Regions from separate parts of the Salinicoccus sp. Marseille-QA3875 genome, predicted to be linked through region 1. Evidence: riboswitches for the same ligand, from Rfam matches in the RefSeq annotation. Region 1 holds a riboswitch; the other holds the start of a gene.

Region 1 (3,967 bases):
GCGGAATTTCAAATTCAAAAAATGGAGCCAGTTCCGTACCTTCTTCCGGTACGGATCCACCATCGGTAATACGGGGCATTACCAATATCGCAACAAAATACGCGAGCAGCCCGGCACCGATGGTCGATATGTAAGCAACGCCCAGCGTCGCACCTACTACTCTTCCTGAACCGCCTGTTATTCTTGAAATACCCGAGGCGATAAAGAACAAAATGATGAATGGAATGGTAAAGAATATGATTGATCCTAAAATCGCCTCACCTGTTACAAATAAACGTGCAAGCAGTTCAAAGAAGGTGCCCCCGAAAGCATAGTACAAAGTACCAACAGTAACCCCCACTAAAATACCTGCAATAAGTCTGATTATTAACTTCAAAATTTCTCCCCCTTAATAGAGCTTAAGTCGATTATACATTATACAATTATAAAATAAATAAAAATTCATGTATTCATGAAAAGGTTTTCGTAACTTTTTCCACTCTACACTTCAAACACTTTTTCATAAGCAGCATACCAGTCATCCAGGTTTTCATCCAGATTCAACTGCCCTTTAAATTCATAACCATTCTTCTCAAATTGGTATTGCATCTTTTCATTTTCAAGTGATGTATCTGTATGTATGCCTTTGATCCCTTTAGCAATTAATCTGCTTTCGATTTCTTTCATCATTTTGGAGGCGATGCCCTGTCCCTGGAATTCCGGACTCACAGCCATTCGGTGAAGTGCTCTGGAATCGGCTCTCGTCAGCTCCCATGGAATGTCGTCGTACGGATAGGGATGTTTATTATCGACCACCGCAAAGCCTTTTATCAGGTTATTTTCTTCGTACACATACAGCGACCGGTCTTCAAGATCTTCCCTGAATATTCTTTCATCGGGATATTCATCCGACCACTGCGTGTTGCCCGATGCCTGCATTATCGGGACGACCTTTTCTGTGATATTCAAAATATATGGCAGGTCTCTTTTTTCCGCTTTTCTTAAAAACATAATCATCACTCCATATCGTTTTACAATATTTTATACGTATCCGTCTATTATTTTTGACAGGACTATTGTATAATGTAATTATCTATTATAGTAGAGGGGATTTGTAAAATGTTCAAATTTGATAAAAACACAGTCCCTTATCACATCTCAAACATGGTATTCTATTTATTTACATTGGCATTTCTCGGCCTCTTATATTACTTTGCTTTCCTGCCGCCTTTGGTGGAAGGAAATACAGGCGGCATGTTTGCCAACTTAGGATTCGGAGAAATCGTGGGGATTTTCTTCTTCCTGGTAGTTATAATAATACCGTTACTGGTTTTATACGGAGCCGTATATCACGCTTACAAACTGATCACTTACAATAAAGGCAGTAAAACTGCAGCTGAATAATAGTTCTTGGGATGGGAAAAGGGAAAAGTGCTTAAAGCTCCGGCTTTAAGCACTTTTATTTATCTGTTATTTATCGTTTCCGGATACGTGTCATGTTCCATCAGCCTTTTATCAGCCATCACTTCATATTTGGTTGCCGGCCGACCGTAGTTGCAGTACGGGTCGATTGAGATGCCGCCTCTCGGTGTGAATTTCCCCCATACTTCTATATACCGCGGGTCCATCAGTTCAATCAGATCATCCATGATCATATTGACGCTGGACTCATGGAAACCGCCGTGATTTCTATAGCTGAACAAGTAGAGCTTCAACGATTTTGACTCCACCATCTTGACATCCGGTATATAAGAAATGTAAATCGTCGCAAAGTCCGGCTGATTTGTAATCGGACAGAGCGTTGTAAATTCCGGACAGTTGAACTTTACAAAGTAATCCCGTCCCGGGAATTTATTGTCAAATGTCTCCAAAACATCAGGATCGTAATCAAAGCTGTATTTGACCTCCTGATTGCCGAGCAATGTTAAATCTTCAGTATTTTCTTCTGACATATTATCCCGCCTTATTTAAAATAAAGAAAGTCATGTCCTTTTCTAAGGCACATGACTTTATATGTGTGACTTAGTTTTTTATAGAGGGTTGGGAGCTAAGAACCTCTTTCATATCTTCTTTGATATTATACTATATACGCTCTGCATATGACAATGCCGCCCGGCTATACGCCCTGCTTGTTGCTCCACAATAATGTGTGAAGCTGCGGCAGGATTCTGACGTTATTCATACGCTGGTCGTTCATCGTCATTTCAACCAGCTGTTCATAGCGGCTGAGCAGTTTTTCCGTATGATTATCCACATTTTCACCATCGAGATAAGGATTGCCGACCTGCAGGTAAAATGCTTTGTCCGGGTATCTTTTATGCATATCTGCGGCATATTCGAAGTCTTCTTCGTCAAAGATGACCACTTTCAAGTTGTATGATGCTTCACTTTCATCCAGCCTGGTGAATATATGTTCAAGTTTACCGTAATCGGTATTCATTCCGGAACTCGGCGGCTTCGGGCTGATCGTGATGTCATCGATCAGCTGGAGCCAGTCCTGATACATGGACCCCTGCGTTTCCACAGCAAGCCTGATTCCTTTTTCCTTGGCCTGCTCAACGAAAACTTTAAGGTTTTTAAGAAGCACCGGATTGCCTCCGGAAATCGTTACATGATTATAGTTATTTTCAGCCAGTGCATCGAGTGATTCAAATATATCATCAGCGCTCATCATCCGGATATTTTCTTTCTGACTGCCGTCCCAGGTGAACTTGGAATCACACCAGCTGCACTGGTAGTCACATCCGGCAGTTCTGACGAACATCGTCTTTTGACCGATGACCGCACCTTCCCCTTGAAAAGTGGGGCCGAAGATTTCCAATACAGGTATTTTCATTACTTATCGTTCTCCTTTGGGCGGTAGACCACATAGCTTGTCGGTGTTTCTTTCAGTATGATCTGCAGGCATTTCAATTCGTTCGGCTGTTCTTCTTTTATATATTGATCCACCATTTCATAAATCACTTTCGCCAGTGTTTCAGAGGTTGGCGGAATCTCACTGAATGCTTCATGTTCATTTAACAGTCTGTGATCAAAAGCTTCCATGATGAGATTTTTCAATGCTGAAAAATTCACCAGAAAACCAAGTTCATCCAGTGTATCCCCTGCAATTGTAATATTCACATGGTATGTATGCCCGTGAACCCGCTCGCATTTGCCCGCTCTTTTATCCGGTATGAAATGTGCAGCGGAAAAGTTCAAATCTTTATTCAGTTCATATTCGTAATCATGACTCGGTATCGGGTACATCATGGTCATCCCCTCTTTCATTCAAGTATTCATCGAGACCTTTATTCCTCAGTTCGCAGGCTGGACACTCCCCGCAGCCGTCGCCGATGACACCTTCGTAACATGTCAGCGTGTGTTCCCTCACATAGTCCAGCTGACCCAGTTCATCCGCCATCGCCCATGTTTCTTTTTTATCGAGCCACATCAGCGGTGTCTCTATAATAAAGTCCTCATCCATCGCAAGATTTGCAGTAATATTCATCGACTTTATGAATATATCGCGGCAGTCCGGATAGCCGCTGAAATCAGTCTGGCATACACCAGTCATGATCGTCCCCGCTTTAACCTGGTATGCAAGCGCCGCGGCAAATGATAGAAATATCATGTTCCTTGCCGGTACAAATGTATTCGGTACGCCTTTGTCATCTTCTTCGATGGCCATGTCGTGTGAAGTCAATGCATTGGGACTGAGCTGAGACAGCAGGTTCATGTCCAGAACATGATGTTTTAAATTGTGTTCAACAGCAATATTTTTGGCCACATCAATTTCCAGCGCGTGTCTCTGACCATACATAAAAGTGACGAGCTCGACTTCTTCATAATTTTTCATGGCATAAAACATGCAGGTCGTAGAGTCCTGACCGCCTGAAAAAACGACTAATGCTTTTTTAAGATTCATAATCCACCGTTCCTTTAAATATTCATTAATCATTAAATTCTAACAGTTTCAGCATGATTTAGCCATGCGTGTCACAATTAT
Region 2 (3,967 bases), 270 kb from region 1:
AACCACGGAGTTTCATGAAGAAGTTGATGACTTCCATCCCGGTGAGATTATCCCACAAGTTGACATCCCCTGGTACATAGCTGATTTCTTCGATATATTTTTTGTACTTTTTAATATTTTCTCCTTTAAAATAAATGTCTCCCGAAGTCGCATTCAATGCTCCGATTATCATGCGGATCGTCGTTGATTTCCCTGCACCGTTAGGTCCGATGAATCCGAAGATCTCACCTTCATTTATGTCGATTGATACATTGTCAGCTGCTTTCACTTTGCCGAAATGTTTGGACACATTATCCAGTGTAAGAATCGTCATTGATATTCCTCCTTATAATAGATTTTTTTCAAGGCAGTCAAATACTCGTCAAATTCTTCCCATAGCGGATCTAAATTGTTCAAGTCGGCATTCATGCCCTTCGCTTCCTCTTCAACGTGTTTTGAATAACCTTCTATGGTCCAGGTGATCAGTTTCATGAGAGTTTCATGGGAAACATCATCTCTGAAATATGAAAGGTCAACGTCTTCATACATCTTTTCAAAGCCGTTTTGAACCAGTTCATCAAGCAGTGAGCGGAATGTCTCGGGAACACTGTCATATAAGTATACTTGTGTGATGAATTGACTGATTTCCGGATTTTCATCATAGTATTCTTTCTTCAATCTGGCGATGAGTGCCGAACGCTCGATAAATCCCTGTCTGGGATAATCTCTTTTCATAAGTGCAGTGTTCACATTTTCCAAGGCGTATTCTGTACAGGCGTAATACAGACTTTCTTTATTCTGAAAATAGTAATACAGCATGCCCTTCGACATGTCAGCACGTTTAACAATGCTGTTTGTTGAAGCATCTTCATAACCGTAAGCTGCAAATTCGGCCAATGCTGCATTCATTATCTCGACCTGTCGTGAGTTATCAAGCTTTCTAAAGGCTTCTTTCATAATAAAACCCTCTCCTTGACCAGTCTGGTCAACATCAATTTAATTTCATATTACACTCTTTGACCAGTCTGGTCAATATTAAAATAAAAAAACAATCTTATGAAAATATCATAAGATTGCCCATATGACCCGGGAAATATCCGGTAGTCGTTATTTATTATAAATCCGGTAGAATTCTATATGCGGCTTTGGAAAATAATAATGTACCAAGCAAGGTTGTAATCAATGTTGAAATTGTAATCGTGACAAAGCTGAACCAAAATGGTATTCCAAGTACTGCAAGCAGCATCAGACCGACGAATATACCGCAAAGCAGACTGTACTGTATTGCGTTTATCCATACGTTTTTAATGAAATAGCTGATCGTATATGAAATGACGGCGATGCCGACCCCTGTCGCAACATCAATTAAACCCAGCGGCGAGAAAAAGTTGGCTATTGCGAGCCCGATCAGCATTCCCGGAATGAATTTCCGGTTGAAAAATGGAATGACCGCGAGCATCTCGCTGATTCGTATTTGTATCGCCATGGTCCCGATGGGGTTGATCACTGTTAGCGCAACATAGATGGCAGCAAGGACTGCATTGTAAATCATTATTTTGTTACTGATAATAATCATTCTCCTTAGTTTTTTATACAGGGAGTTTGCGAACCTGTGAGATGGAACATAACAAACTGCCATATAATTATATCAGATTAATATATTATTTGAAGGCCATTAAGTGACAGTGTGATGATGAAAATAAAGCCCCTGAAATTTAGATTTTCAGGGACTCTTGTTTGAGAATGATTAAGTTTCGTCTTAATATGGAGCCTCCAGTGACACGAGATGAATTAAAAATCATCTTTCGTGTCATCTGGCACAGGATTATGGCACCAAACATATGGGAACTCTACTCTCGTGCCATTTGGGACGGAAATGTGGCACCAGGTTTACGAAAAGGGTGTTTTCGTACCATTTGTCACGAGTCTATGGCACCAAATCTACCAAAGAGGAGTTTCGTGTCACGTAGGAAATAAAATAGCTTTTCAACACTATCCGTTCATCACTCTTTGATAGTTATCGGGGTCTGTATTACCTTCAGTATTAATGACCAACACTTTTGAATCACTGCCGAGCTTCAGTTTTTCTTTAAGATCCGCATACGAATCATTTGTCATCACTTCATGCAGAAAACCGGCCGGCAAGGCACCTGAGGCGCCTGAAGTGATTTTTGTATCACCTTCTATTGGTCTGCCAAGGATTCGCATGCCTTTATCGCTGATTTCATCCTTACATGAAATGAAATAATCAGCAGTTGATTTTAGTATGTTCCAACCGATTGGACTGGGTTCGCCACAGGAGAGTCCCGCCATCGTTGTATCCATAGCGCCGTAGACTCTGACAGGGTTTCCGAGCTCACTATCAGCTGAGCGTAAAATAGGATTCGCTTCTGTCGGCTCGACAACAATAATTTTTGGAGGATTGCCGCCAGTAATATTATGAATAGCGGCTGACATTGCACCTGCAAATGAACCGACGCCTGCCTGTAATATCACATGTGTGACTTGTTCGAGATTTTCTGATTCAAGCTGCTCAGTAATTTCAGAAATAATCGTCGTGTATCCCTGCATGATATTGGTGGGTATTTTTTCATAACCTTCCCAGGCTGTATCCTGCAATAAAATCCAGCCGTTTCCACTGGATTGATCAGCCGCGTATTGAACTGTATCATCATAATTTATATCTGTGACTTTCGCTTCAGCTCCTAAGTCAGTGACTGCATCAACACGAGATTTTGCAGCTCCTTTCGGAAGAAATACTTTACCTTTTTGATTAAAAATGTCAGCACCCCATGCCACACCCTTACCGTGGTTGCCTTCGGTGGCAGTCGCAAACGTTTCAGGAGGAAATTCACTCACCTGTTCCAGTAGTTCGTTGAAAGTCAGATCAGCAATATCCTGATTCAATTTTCCGGCAAAATAGCTCGCCATCGCGTATGATACGCCAAGTCCTTTAAATGCATTCAAACAAAATCTTGGTGACTCATCTTTGACGAATAAAGCACCCAACCCCATCTCATTTGAACGTTTGGTCAATTTATAGAGAGGTGTTTTTTCATATTGAGGCATGGATTTATGCAAGTTATTTACTTTTTCCATATTCTCCATAGAAAAATCTGGTGTAAACTTTTTAACGTTAGTATGATCTTTAAATTTATTCTGTATCCACTCCATTTACTGAACCTCCTTAATGGTTGATAAGTCACTATCGGAATATTTTTTCCAGCTCCAGTGCAACTTTGAATAATGCTTTTTCAATCTCCTTATTAAGCTCTATCATAACTCAAATCTGTTTAAAATTAAGTTCTTAGTACCTTTGTGTTCTAAATCAGAATATACTGTGTATAAATAAAAATACCCAGTAAATTTTGCCAATTACTGCAGGGTAACAGAAATAGTATGGAGATATGATGAATACAGGAGGTTGGTATTATGGACATTAAGCGAATTAATGAGAGTCTGGACTATATTGAATCACATATTGAAGAAGATATTAATTTTGAAAAAATCGAGAAGATCTCTTTATTGTCCAGGTATAATTTTCAAAAGGTTTTTAGAATTCTTTCAGGGTATTCTCTGGGCGATTATGTACAGAGAAGAAGAATGTCGATTGCAGTATTTCAGTTAAAAGAGACTGAGAGAAAAATTATTGATATAGCAATGGATTGTGGGTACGAGAACAGCGATTCTTTCGCTAGACGTTTTAAACAGTATTATGGTATATCTCCAAGTCAATTCAGAACGGACACCACTTCTATACCAACCTTCCCTAAATTAACAATTTCTGTGGAGATTAGAGGAGGAAGTAATATGAATTATCGAGTAGAAGAGTTGAACACTATTAATATTCTCGGAGAAAGCCGCCATTATTCTACAATGGAAGAGGCACAAAGAGAAATTTCAGGATTTTGGATGGAGTTTAATCAGCGAAATGACAACAGCTTGTTTAAACTGCAGAATGATTATTTAAAAGGCATGCTTGGGTTAT

The links. A riboswitch is a leader RNA that binds a small molecule or an ion and turns the genes downstream of it on or off. The one in region 1 is predicted to bind preQ1.
Region 2: it holds a riboswitch for preQ1, as region 1 does, so the genes downstream of both, ACY8DT_RS06890 (QueT transporter family protein) here and queF (preQ(1) synthase) in region 1, are expected to answer to the same signal.

What each region holds. Positions count from the first base shown of each region.
Region 1 covers NZ_CM143103.1:1,622,614-1,626,580, reverse strand. Annotated here, with positions in the region: gene ACY8DT_RS08360 (dicarboxylate/amino acid:cation symporter) at 1-376, opposite strand, end outside; gene ACY8DT_RS08355 (GNAT family N-acetyltransferase) at 481-990, opposite strand; gene ACY8DT_RS08350 (hypothetical protein) at 1,099-1,383, shown strand; gene queF (preQ(1) synthase) at 1,443-1,931, opposite strand; PreQ1 riboswitch class I at 1,996-2,043, opposite strand; gene queE (7-carboxy-7-deazaguanine synthase QueE) at 2,096-2,815, opposite strand; gene queD (6-carboxytetrahydropterin synthase QueD) at 2,815-3,228, opposite strand; gene queC (7-cyano-7-deazaguanine synthase QueC) at 3,206-3,886, opposite strand.
Region 2 covers NZ_CM143103.1:1,352,737-1,356,703, forward strand. Annotated here, with positions in the region: gene ACY8DT_RS06880 (ABC transporter ATP-binding protein) at 1-313, opposite strand, end outside; gene ACY8DT_RS06885 (TetR/AcrR family transcriptional regulator) at 310-936, opposite strand; gene ACY8DT_RS06890 (QueT transporter family protein) at 1,094-1,555, opposite strand; PreQ1 riboswitch class I at 1,555-1,598, opposite strand; gene ACY8DT_RS06895 (diaminopropionate ammonia-lyase) at 1,972-3,153, opposite strand; gene ACY8DT_RS06900 (AraC family transcriptional regulator) at 3,412-3,967, shown strand, end outside.